Regions from separate parts of the Paenibacillus sp. EKM212P genome, predicted to be linked through region 1. Evidence: riboswitches for the same ligand, from Rfam matches in the RefSeq annotation. Region 1 holds a riboswitch; each other region holds the start of a gene.
What was found. Region 1 has a riboswitch for cyclic di-AMP ahead of G9G54_RS22930 (3D domain-containing protein). Riboswitches for the same ligand answer to the same signal wherever they lie in the genome.

Region 1 (4,150 bases):
GTCCGCTAGATGCCGATCGTATGGATTATTTGTTGCGGGATGCTCACTCGACAGGCGTCAACTATGGCACGATTGATTTGGATCGTATTTTACGACTGCTGCGTCCTCATAATGGGAGAATTGTTGTGAAGGAATCAGGTATGCATGCAGTAGAAGATTATTTAATGTCACGCTACCAGATGTATTGGCAAATTTATTTTCATCCTGTAACACGCAGCTCGGAAATCCTTTTACGTAAAATTTTCAAGCGAGCAAAGGAATTGTTTAAAAACGGATATGAGTTTGGATTTCTGCTGGACCCGTTGCCGGATCTGTTGAAAGGAGATCTTACAGTAGAGCAATATCTGATGCTCGACGAGTCATTAATCCAGACCGTATTTAGCCAGTGGAAACGAGAAAAGGACGAGATTTTAAGTGATTTGAGCAGCCGGTTTATGGACCGTAGATTGTATAAATATGTAGAGATTGAAAATATGGATACAGATACCATTGACAGTATTCGAGAAGCTTTGAAAGAGGCTGGTTTGCACCCTGAATATGATTTTGAAATTGATTTTCCGACAGATCTTCCTTATGATGTGTTTCGGCAGGGTGGCTCGACGGACAACCAGATTTTACTGCTTGGACGTCAGGGCGAGGTGAGTGAAATATCCGAAGTTTCGGAAATTGTGCGCTCAATAAGTGGTATTCACCGAGGGAAATATCATATGTATTTTCCCCAGAATAAATTGAACGCGGTAAAAGACAGGCTTCCTGCCGAAATAAGGAATTATTTTGTCAAAGAATAGACAACTATATAGAAATGTAAGTAAAAAAAGGAGATGTAAACCTTGGATTTATTCGACACTCATACTCACTTGGATGCGCCACAATTTGACGAAGATCGTGAAGAAGTTATAGCACGTGCTGTCGAATCAGGAGTAACGCGGATGATCAATATCGGATTTAATCGTGAGACCATTCCATCCACCATGAAATTGGCCGAGACGTATGATTTTATTTATGCGGCAGTTGGATGGCACCCACAGGATGCTATTACAATGCAGGAGGGCGATCTAGAATGGATTGCATCGTTATGCAGTCATAAAAAGGTTGTAGCCATCGGAGAGATCGGTCTGGATTATTATTGGGATACATCACCGAAGGATGTGCAGCATCGGGTGTTTCGAAATCAAATTGGTCTGGCTCGTGAGCTCAAGATGCCTATTGTTATTCATAACCGGGATGCCCATGAAGATATTGTTAAGATTTTGCGCGAGGAAAAAGCGAGTGAGATTGGTGGAGTCATGCACTCCTTTTCGGGTAGCTGGGAGACAGCCAAAATGGTGCTGGATATGGGATTTCACCTTTCCTTCGGTGGTCCAATAACGTTCAAAAATGCCAAGCAGCCAAAAGAGGTGCTCGCACAGGTGCCGCTGGACCGTCTGCTCATTGAAACTGATGCTCCCTATCTGACGCCTCATCCGTTTCGTGGGAAGCGAAATGAGTCTGCACATGTGAGACTGGTAGCAGAGGCTGCAGCCCAAATCAAAGGGATTACAGTGGAGGAATTAGTGTCAATAACGACCCGAAATGCCCTGGAACGATTTGACATTCAGTGAAAAAGTGAAGAAATCGATCAAAATAAAGAGATAGACGAAGCTAATCATGAATTTGTTGCAGGAAACTCGAGAATATTACAATATTTTAACCGAATATTTTAAAAAATGTACTTGAAACCTGCTTTACAACATGCATAGAAACAGGATATCATCTTTTCAGTGAATTGTTGTTTGAATGTAAACATCAACAAGTCATTTCATGAACCAGTCTCGCTGAGTCCCTTTTACAGGGAACGGGGGAACCGATATGGCTTACAGTACGTCCGGCGTATGTGCAAGAAGGGAACGTCTCTTCCGCCAGCCGGCTCGACCTAAATTCTTTTCCCGGATGGGATTGAACAGGTGGAGGAGCCGTATTTCGATTTCTTTCTGGGTCTTTGGGGTGAATGTGAAGGCGACCGCCATGAGCGGTTGACCCAAGCTAGGGCGACTCTCTACGTCCGAACCCGACAGCTAACCCCGTAAGCGTAACAAGAGAGAAGCCATCTCGTGCATGAGTTTTCCCGCATATTCACACATGCCGGAAGCCACGAAAGAGCTCTCTAGTCTCTTTCTCTGGCTTTTTTTGTTGTGAATAAAAGAAAATCTGTCATCATACTGTGGTTAAACAGGGGAGGACAGCATGCCGCGAAGACGGGTACATGGTGCAGGACAGTCGTAGTTTGGGCTTGTCTTGTAGAAAATCTGTTATAGTCACGTCAAATCTCAACTATGTCTTACTCCAGACGGCGGGCTATGTAAGGAGGACGGAGGAAATGGGCATTTTCCAAAAAAAGGATACCCATGAGTCGCGCTCATCCAGCATGTCTTACGTATTGCGTTGGAAGCAAGAGAATGTGCGCCAGGCTGCTTTGGTTGCTATTTTTCTAATCGCGCTAACGATTATGATTTCAATTCTGATGTACACGCAATCTAAAAAACAAGTCTTTTTTGTCATCGATGGCAAGGCGTCTGCGGTAGAAACCCGGGAATCCAAGCTTCAAGATTTGCTGAGCGAGCATTCCATTTCACTTCAGCCGCATGATACAGTTTCCATGCCGCTAAATGGAGCAATACAGGATGGCGATCGCGTAGTCATTAAACGTGCCAATCAAGTCAAAGTATCTTCAGGCAATGAGACGAAAAAGCTGTACACAACAGAAAATACAGTAGAAGGTGCCATTCGTACCTCGGGCTATAAATTATCATCAACGGATAAAGTTTATCCTGCGTTGGATGCCTCTGTTTCGTCTAACATGGACATAAAAATCGTCCGTGTGAAGAAACAGCAGGTCGAACAGAAAAAACAGGTGCCTTATCAGGTCATCAAAACGGCCGATCCGAGTCTTTATAAAGGCGATAATCGGGTCATTCAAAGCGGCAAATCGGGTGTGGTCGTCCAGCACGTTCAAAAGGTATATCATGATGGAAAGTTGGTATCCAAACAGCTGGTTAACAAGGAAGTTGCACAGAACCGTGTGGATAAGGTCATTGCGGTAGGAACGAAGAAAAAACCGGTCGTTCTTGCTGCTTCCGTCGGTCCCAATGATGCGGTTAAGGCAACAACGGTTAGTTCGGGCAGTGCTGTCCGTAAAGCAGGCGTAAATTTTAAATATAGCAAAGTTTTACAAAATGTCTCCATGACGGCGTATTCCTCACAGGAGCCAGGTATCGGTACACGTACTGCATCCGGCGCACGTGTCACGGAAGGACGCACCATCGCGGTCGATCCGAGTGTAATTCCAATCGGCTGGTGGGTGTATATCGAAGGGGTGGGCTTCCGTCGTGCGGAGGATACCGGTGGCGCGATTAAAGGCCACAAAATCGATGTGTATTATGAGAGTTTGAGCCGAGCCAACCAATTTGGTCGTAAGCACGGTAAAACCGTATATGTTATCGGACCGGTAAAGCCTGAAATCAACTAAAACAGGTTGTGTATGTTGAGGGCAATGCGATAGTATTAACAACATAGTTATGCCATGCTAAGAAGAGGATATCCTCTTCTTATTTTGTTTTCAAAAGCAGGGAAAGATAAATATAGCTTGCTGTGTAGCAGTGGAGGGAAACGCAAATGATCAAGGAAGTGATCGTGGTAGAGGGCCGGGATGATACGGTGGCCATTCGCCGCGCTGTTGAAGCGGATACGATAGAAACTGGCGGCTCCGCTATTAATAAAATGACGCTGCGTAAAATTGCATTGGCGCAGGAGCGGCGGGGGGTCATCATTTTAACCGATCCCGATCATGCAGGGGAGCGCATCCGTAAGATTATCGCTTCCAAGGTACCCGGCTGCAAGCAGGCCTTTATACCCGAGGCAGAAGCGACGCGTAAAGGAGATATTGGCGTGGAGAATGCCTCACCAGAAGCGATCAGACACGCTCTTGCACGGGTCCATACGACAGTGGAAGGCGCCGACCCGCTGATTGAGTGGGCGGACCTGATTGATGCTGGACTCATCACCCATCCCAATGCTGCTGCACGCCGTATGGCCTTAGGGAATGTGCTGGGTATTGGTTATTGTAACGGAAAGCAGCTACATAAACGGCTCTCTGTATTTCAGATCAGCCGCG
Region 2 (4,150 bases), on a different contig from region 1:
CGTTTGATTTCTGCCATCGGGAAGGCCATAAATATACTCGCTGCCGTTCCGACGAAAATAATCATGTAAGCAGCGGGATTATTGACCAAATTGACGACCGGAGCGCCTTTTAAGATCATCCCGACGACCAGTGACACAATCCCGAGCACAAGTCCGATAATGGTTGAAATTTGCATGATACACCTCATCCATGAGAATAGATTTTGAATCCTTTCATGCCGCCGGGGTCGTCCTTGCCCCAAGCGCGTCATTACAAGACGGATTATAGTATTTATCGACAAAACTCTCTTTTTTGTTAAGTGCGAATTTCCGGTATAATAAGGTGATTATGTATTGAATGGCGGAACCATTGGAGGAAATGGCATGGGAGTAAAGCATGGGCGTGAGTATGAACAAATTTTGAACGATTTTACAGAGGCTGTGGGGCGCATCCCAGATAGCTATGAATTTTTTGAGATGGAAGCAGAAGATTGGGACAGGCTGGACCCGGCGGGACGTCAGGAAGTCAATGAAGCTTTGGCAGAAGACTTATTTTATGCACTGGGTACAGAGCCCACAATCACTGTAGGGAGTAGCGTTGTGATCTATGAGCCGGAGCAGCATCGCATCTATGTACTTATTGGGGACGAGGAGCTGACGTCAGTCCCTTTGGTTTGAGGTCCGTCTTATGGATTTATCAACGGGGCCGTGGTAATATGTACACCAATATATCGTAGTTTTGGCCGTATTTAAGCGGTCGAAAGGCTTCCGTATAAACGGGGAGGAGTTCGTAACATGCCTTTTACACAAGAAGAGATTGAAGCACATCTGGAGAAACTGGAGGGCTGGGAACTGGAGGAAGGACGTTGGATCGTCCGAAAATATAATTTTTCCAGTTTTATGAAAGGGATTGCATTCGTGGATGAAGTTGCCGCTATATCTGAAGCATTCAATCATCATCCATTTATTACGATTGATTATAAGACCGTGACTCTGCGTTTGACCTCTTGGGACGACGGCGGTATTATGGCCGTGGATATTAAGGAAGCCCAACAATATAATGAAGCTTTTGAAAAAATGCGCAGCAGTCATTGAGCTTGTAATGATCTGTCGTATGATGATAAAAGCGCCTTCGCTATACAACATCGTGGTTGTATGCCGAAGGCGCTTTTATCATAGAATCTGGGTTGGGTGCTCGGGACGATATACCATACAATAAAATGGTTTTTTGCCATCAGGAGTCTGGCGTTCATAGGTATCTGTAAGCTCAAATCCAGCCGCCTTGTAGGCCCGGATAGCGCGCCCATTCCAAGTGAGCACCTCTAAATCAATTTCATTCTTCGGGTTGCGTCGTTGAGCTTCCTCTGCAATGGCACGGACAAAATCAGAGCCTTTGCCATGTCCGCACCTGTCAGGATGCATTCCAAGACCTAGCCGGGTCACACCGATCATAGGAAAATATTGAGCAAATCCTGTTAGCTTGTTCTCTTCATCCAGTACGGCAACATATTGCTCTTGGCGAAGCGTGGGACTTCCAAATTCGACTTCAAGCGCCTTCATTTGTTCCCAGGGGAGCCAACCGTATATGTTATAAGGTGGATCATAGTGCCACTCACAGATTGCAGCCGCTTGATGCTCGTCCATCGGTACGATCCGATAGTTGGATATTGAGGCCGGCATGTGTTCCATCCTCCTTTTACACAGGTACTTCAATCATTAACAACAGATTGTAGACAAGTTGCAGAGGAATGGCAAGCGTGTTTATTTCATACCTAAGTCGGGTATACATTCAATAAGAAGGAATTACTGCTCATATGCTCCCCCAGCGGTGACGGTAAAACCGACGATGTTCGCTACAATTGAAACCTTTTGAGGTCTCAGTTCGTCAGTAAAGATAATAATTGCTGATGTTGTGGACATAAAAAACCGCAATTCGATTCCGGCCAGAATCAAATTGCGGCTAGGGTTAGCTTGCTGTGCGTTAGTTATTCTACGTTATCGTCATCAGGAATGTCTGAAGCTACAGAATGGTAAGCGTCTGTGCTCATAATTCTTTTTGCACCGACATAGCGGTTAGCGTAATAATTTTCGTTCAGTGAGCTAACTACTACACCACGTGAAGTCGAGGAGTGGGCAAATTTCCCTTCACCTACGAAGATACCTACATGGGAAATGCCTCTTCCTGTGGTGTTGAAGAACACCAGGTCCCCAGGTCTCATTTCATCGCGGGATACAGAAGATCCCATTTTGAATTGTGATCCAGATTGATGCGGAAGTTTAATTCCCAGTTTGTTGTATACGTACATTGTGAAGCCGGAGCAATCGAATCCCTCGAGTGTAGTGCCTCCGCTTCTGTAGTTCGTTCCTTTGGCATCTTGGATGACCTGGTCCATCTTAGAGTCTGCATATGCACTGCCGCCACCGAATGTAAAAGATGTAAAGGCAATGGCAAGACCCATAGCTGCGATCGTTAGCTTCTTCTTCAAAAAAAATATACCCCTTCCAATGCCTGCGAGGTTAGCTTAAGGATTCGGTAGAAGGTTCCCCTATGACCACTCTGTTGCGAGATCAATTCACCCAAACTGGTTCCCCCGCTTCCTAGGTGCCAGGAATTAGGCTTAACTTAAGATGTGCACCTTGGAGAGCAGTATTCACAGAAACGTTATTTTTAAGATAAAGGTTACAATAAAGATTACAAAGTTGTTACTATCAGTTCACTGCGATTATTGTAACAAAGACGGCTGGCTTTGGCAAATGTTTCATTGCAAAAAGTTACAAAAAAAATCTGCTCCTAATGTCCCAGGAACAGATCTTGTTAACAGTATTCAGTTATGTGTCGTTTGCTCGAGTATGAATCAAGGTTTTTCGACAGACGGAAATGAAGTAAAAAACATAAAGGCAGGGCTTAGCTTCTACTAGAGATATCGGTATGCCATAGTCTGTACTGCGAACTGATATGCCACAGCCTGACCAGACTAGTAACAAAATGATACGATTGCTGGAGAATGAGCGCCAGCATGCCAGTCCAAATCATCGCCACGGTGCCAAATAGACCGAAGACCAGCAGCACACAAGCACCGAGCAAAAGGGATATACCGACAGCTGGGAGGAGCTGGCGAAAGAAGGCGAGCAGGGACGATAGTATGGCGTGACCACCGACAGTACCCAGTTGCATATACAGGATGCACTGCCGAATGAACCATCCGTATGCCATCCATCCAATGACATAGGGCAATAAATGCAGCAGATAAGAGGAAGATTGAAGTGCTCCTGCTACAATAGGGTAGAGTCTCGGTACTACCCAAAAGGCGGGAAGCAGCAGCAGTTCCAACTCGATGGTGTAATACAACAGCGACGACATGCCATGGCGTTTCATACCCTTGAAAAAGGACAGGCTTTGCGGTTCAGTCGCATCGGTATGCAGACTTTGATATATTCCGGCTCTAATGAAGGGAGTGATCAGTATGCGTAGTACAGTCGCCCCTAGTAGTATCCACAAATACACATGTACTTCCCGGCTGTCCATCAGAGCAATCTGACTCTCCATCCAAAATAAGGTCTGTCCCAGCTCGTTTTGACCCTGATCAGGATAACGGAGCAATAGCGGGATAACGGCAGACTGCACCAGCCGATAGATAAACACCCCCCACAGTAGTCGATACAGAAATAAAATGATAACGATATAGAATCGTATGCGCACCAGCGCCCAGCCCTCTTTTATAACAGTCCGCATCTATAGACACCTCACCATGACAGACTTCCAAGCAGTGTCTCCAACAGCTTGGTTACACTTACACTCCAACGGGTTTGTTGCTTTTCGTCCAATTCGGCTTTTAGGCTATTGTTAATATGCTTGTTCTCCAGTGCAATGGTATATAAGGGATCAAGGGTTACATAGGAAACGGGAGAAGTACTTTTGATCCGAAAAGTTGTGCTTTTGCCCGCGCCGTCCCAAGCCTTGAATATCGTGGTACCATCCTTGAAGGTAAATTGGACAGGGATCTTGGGATAATCCGCCCCTTTTTTGCTGACCGTCACGACTGCTTCATATCCATTCTCCAGCTTGTGGTTTGTGATGTGATCCACTGAAAAGTCCGCCATCTGGCCGTCATATACATACTGTTCAAAATAGTGGCTCCATGAGCGTCCGGTGACTCTCTCCACGATACGT
Region 3 (4,150 bases), on a different contig from region 1:
CAACCGCATTGTATTGAATGAGTATGGATTCCAACTGGTCAAATTCAAGCCAAGGATAAAGAGCCTTAGCCAGCTTGAGTAGACGCTGACCGGATAGACGCAACTCCCTCACATGCTGCAAGGAGGGACGTTGGGTATGCAGCATCTTATCAATGAGAGCGATTCGCCAACCGTCATTCTGCTGGATGGCGACATACAGACTTTTGATAGCCATGCCGTCAACGGTTGTAAATTGAGGATACAAATCATCCAGCATGTAATGCTCCAGGTCTTGTAGACTGTTCAAATGTCCGCTGCGGAATAGTTTCTCCAGTCCGTTAAAACGGGTGAAGCCACCAACAGGTAGGAAAGGGTCCAACAATAATGCATAGTTCAGCAAGCGGTTGCCTTTATGCAGGACGGTTCGCCTCCTCGAAGTGAATCGTTATGTTATATTATTTCACTCTTTACTTGGAGATAACGAAAAAAACGAAATATATGTAATATATATTTACATTTAAGTGGCAGTTGTGTCAAATTAAATATTTTTATCGCTCATATATGTTAGTTAAAATAACATTGAAAATAATTATTATATTTTTGTTTACAAATAGTTGATGAGAGAGTATAATAAATCTGTTGCCTCAATACATTATGATTTGCGGTCGTGGTGGAATGGCAGACACGCTATCTTGAGGGGGTAGTGGGCGTACGCCCGTGGAGGTTCGAGTCCTCTCGACCGCATTATATGCAAGACCCAGTTAAAAAAGCATCCTGACACGGTTTACGTGAAGGGATGCTTTTTTTTGTTAAGCATTTTTCGTTATATCCTTTAGCTACAGAAGCAACGGTAGACAACAGGTCGTTTAATAACTGTGATAAAGAAGAATATCAGTTTTGCTGCAAAAGCTTCTCTATATCTCCCGCCAGCTTATCTGGAGTGGTTTGCGGTGCATAGCGCTTAAATACGTTACCTTCTCGTGTAATTAAGAATTTAGTAAAATTCCATTTGATCGCTTTGGACCCTAATACCCCCGGAGCTGTTTGGGTCAGGTAGCGAAATAAGGGGTGCGCTTGATCGCCATTGACATCTGTCTTGGCGAACATCGGAAAGGTAACACCATAATTGATCTGGCAAAACTCGGAAATCTCCTCGCTGGAACCTGGCTCTTGTTTGGCGAATTGGTTGCTGGGAAATCCCAAAATTTCGAGCCCCTGTTCATGGTACTGGTCATATAGCTCTTGTAACGCTTTGTATTGGGGGGTTAACCCACATTTGCTGGCTGTGTTCACAATAAGCAGAACATTCCCTTCATATGTGGATAACGGAATTGGTTTCCCTTGCAGGGTTTGCGCATCATATTCATAAACGGTCATAGTATCTCTCCTTATTCAATATTCAGCAATTAAATTGTAAGCAATTCAAAGTAAGGTTGCAAGTCTGGAAAAGCTGTATTAAGCCTTTAGCCGCTGTAAAATCGTATTTTGTTCAAAACAGTAAATCGCACTGCAAATGGAGCGAATTAAGGTGTTTCTTCTTATAAAAGCGGGTTCAATCGGTGTTTAGCTGGTACATATAGCGTATTTTCTTCTCTTTTTACAAAAAAAGGCCAAAAATGCTCTACCCTACGCCAATATTGACATGCTTGTCATTTTCGAAAAGGGATGAAAAACAGAGATTGAGTGAGTTGTGAGAAGGATAGTTGCATTGTAAGCGTTATTATTAATCTTCTATGCTCTAAAGGCCGATTTATAACCCCGCAGTTGAGCTTTACAGTCTTCCATGCGCGGGTGTATGATTCAAGACGTAATTTCAAATTAACTTGAATGAAGCAACAACGAAATGTCTATAGCGCTGAATTTTGCAGTTGCAAAAGCGGGGGAACCAATCGAGACTGTACGGCTTGCCGTGTGTCTCATGGGGTGAATTTTCCGGTCAAGTGCCAGAAATAGGGCGACTCTCACGTCCGAATCCGACAGCTAACCTCGTAAGCGTACAGGGAGAGGCAACAAACCGCCGTGTGCAGCCATGGTTTATTTTATCATGGATATGTCAGAAGCCGGAGGAAAGCCTTTTTCCTTCGGCTTCTTTTTGTTGTCTTTTTATACCGGGAGAGGAGCTACTGATGGAAGGTCGGTTAATTATTGTCACTGCACCGAATGAAGCGGGCAGAAGTTTTGTGAAATTGCTTATTTACAAAAAATTGGCGTTTGCAGTTCTAACGAATAGCGCCCAGGAGGAACGACAGCTCAAAAAAATGGGTGTGGAGCACATTGTCCGCATCAATACCATGCAAGCGGGAAAATGGAATTTTCCAAAAAAAGAAATTGGTAGTGTGTATTTGTTCGAGAACAGCTTGAATCTGACTTGCCGTTTCCTACAAATATGTCGACCACTAACATCGGAATCGATCTATGTTATTACGCACGGCTGTAATCCACAAGGAATTTATCGGGGATTGGGAGCGGACCATGTGATCTACACATTGAACGGAGAGGTGGGTTTTCTGCTGAACGGATAAGCACTTATAACATAGTTGTTTTATGATTTTATGATGAAATAAGAATGGCGATCTGAGGACCGATACGGAGGGTATAAACATGATGGATATATACATGCTGCTCGTCATGGCTGTGAGTTATGGAGTGATACTGCTGTTTGTACGCTGGTGTGATGCGCAGACCTCTAAAGGAGGACGAAGAGGATGATCGTTATACTTGGGCTTACGGCTATTGTGTTTATGTATTTAATCTACGCACTCCTGAACCCTGAAAAGTTCTAGTCAGCTATAGGGGATAGAGCAGGCGGGAACAACAGACCTGAATATTAAGCATCATAGGTAGCAGGTTTTCGCAAACGTGTGCACACAATTGGTGCTCTGGAAGCAGGTCTGTTGTTCCAAACGCAGGAGCATTTTGAAGGAGGAATAAAGGATGGAGCTGCTTCAAATTGGAATTGTGATCGTCATATTGCTGCTCTTGGTAAAGCCAGTGGGCACCTATATGTATCATGTATTCTCAAATGAACCCAATCGGACGGATCGGATTTTTGGCGGAACAGAAAAGCTGATTTATAAGATAGTAGGCTTGAAGAAGCTGGAGAGCATGCGTTGGACTACGTATGTTATGAGTTTCATTGCAACGAATGTCGTGCTTGTGGCGATCAGCTACTTGCTGTTGCGTTTACAGGGAATGCTTCCCGGTAATCCGGCTGGAAACAGTAATATGGAAGCATCACTAGCTTTTAATACGGTAATCAGCTTTATGACAAATACGAATCTCCAACATTATAGTGGAGAAAGCGGGCTTACGTATCTGACACAGATGGCGTTCGTCACGATGATGATGTTCACTTCGGCTGCTTCCGGTTTTGCGGTTGCTGCGGCTTTTATGAGGGGATTGACGCGGCGCGGTGAAGGGATGGGCAATTTCTTTCAAGATTTTATTAAAGCCATTATAAGAATTTTCCTGCCGCTGGCCTTTGTGCTTACGCTGGTGCTGGTTGGATTGAAGGTACCACAGACGCTACAGCCTACGGCGGATCTTACGACGCTGAGCGGAACACAACAGCAAATTTCTATGGGACCCATTGCTTCTCTGGAGTCCATCAAGCATTTGGGGACAAACGGGGGCGGATATGCGGGAGCTAACTCTGCGCATCCTTTTGAAAATCCAAGTCCTTGGACGAACGTGCTGGAAATTTTGGCAATGTGGGTAATGCCGGCTTCGTTGCCGTATACCTTTGGATTGTTTGCCCGTAATCGTAAGCAGGGCTGGATTATTTTTAGCTCCATGATGGTATTGTTTCTAATTTTTCTATCCATTACGTACGTGTCTGAAAAGACAGGTAATCCGTTAATCCAGACACTGGGTGTGGATGCTTCTCAGGGAAGCATGGAAGGGAAAGAGGTTCGTTTCGGCATTGGACAATCGGCTTTATTCACTGCGGTCACAACAGCGGCAACGACAGGTTCGGTCAATAATATGCATGATACACTAACCCCGCTGGGTGGCATGGCTGCTTTGGGAGAAATGATGCTAAACGTCATTTTTGGCGGCAAGGGTGTTGGGCTGATGAATATGCTGATGTATGCGATTCTGGGTGTGTTTATATGCGGACTGATGGTCGGGAGAACTCCGGAATTTATGGGAAGGAAAATTGAAGGCAAGG

Region 2: it holds a riboswitch for cyclic di-AMP, as region 1 does, so the genes downstream of both, G9G54_RS23325 (C40 family peptidase) here and G9G54_RS22930 (3D domain-containing protein) in region 1, are expected to answer to the same signal.
Region 3: it holds a riboswitch for cyclic di-AMP, as region 1 does, so the genes downstream of both, G9G54_RS04590 (hypothetical protein) here and G9G54_RS22930 (3D domain-containing protein) in region 1, are expected to answer to the same signal.

Annotation. Positions count from the first base shown of each region.
Region 1 is NZ_JAAMNR010000011.1:11,161-15,310, forward strand. It holds gene G9G54_RS22920 (HD domain-containing protein) at 1-788, shown strand, start outside; gene G9G54_RS22925 (TatD family hydrolase) at 831-1,601, shown strand; cyclic di-AMP (ydaO/yuaA leader) riboswitch at 1,803-2,085, shown strand; gene G9G54_RS22930 (3D domain-containing protein) at 2,357-3,505, shown strand; gene rnmV (ribonuclease M5) at 3,652-4,150, shown strand, end outside.
Region 2 is NZ_JAAMNR010000012.1:17,872-22,021, forward strand. It holds gene motA (flagellar motor stator protein MotA) at 1-176, opposite strand, end outside; gene G9G54_RS23310 (hypothetical protein) at 364-657, shown strand; gene G9G54_RS23315 (4a-hydroxytetrahydrobiopterin dehydratase) at 775-1,074, shown strand; gene G9G54_RS23320 (GNAT family N-acetyltransferase) at 1,153-1,659, opposite strand; gene G9G54_RS23325 (C40 family peptidase) at 1,965-2,465, opposite strand; cyclic di-AMP (ydaO/yuaA leader) riboswitch at 2,471-2,608, opposite strand; gene G9G54_RS23330 (hypothetical protein) at 2,885-3,712, opposite strand; gene G9G54_RS23335 (M1 family metallopeptidase) at 3,724-4,150, opposite strand, start outside.
Region 3 is NZ_JAAMNR010000001.1:972,453-976,602, reverse strand. It holds gene G9G54_RS04605 (urease accessory protein UreF) at 1-379, opposite strand, end outside; tRNA gene G9G54_RS04600 (tRNA-Leu) at 641-723, shown strand; gene G9G54_RS04595 (glutathione peroxidase) at 871-1,356, opposite strand; cyclic di-AMP (ydaO/yuaA leader) riboswitch at 1,823-1,990, shown strand; gene G9G54_RS04590 (hypothetical protein) at 2,106-2,501, shown strand; gene G9G54_RS26200 (potassium-transporting ATPase subunit F) at 2,685-2,762, shown strand; gene kdpA (potassium-transporting ATPase subunit KdpA) at 2,914-4,150, shown strand, end outside.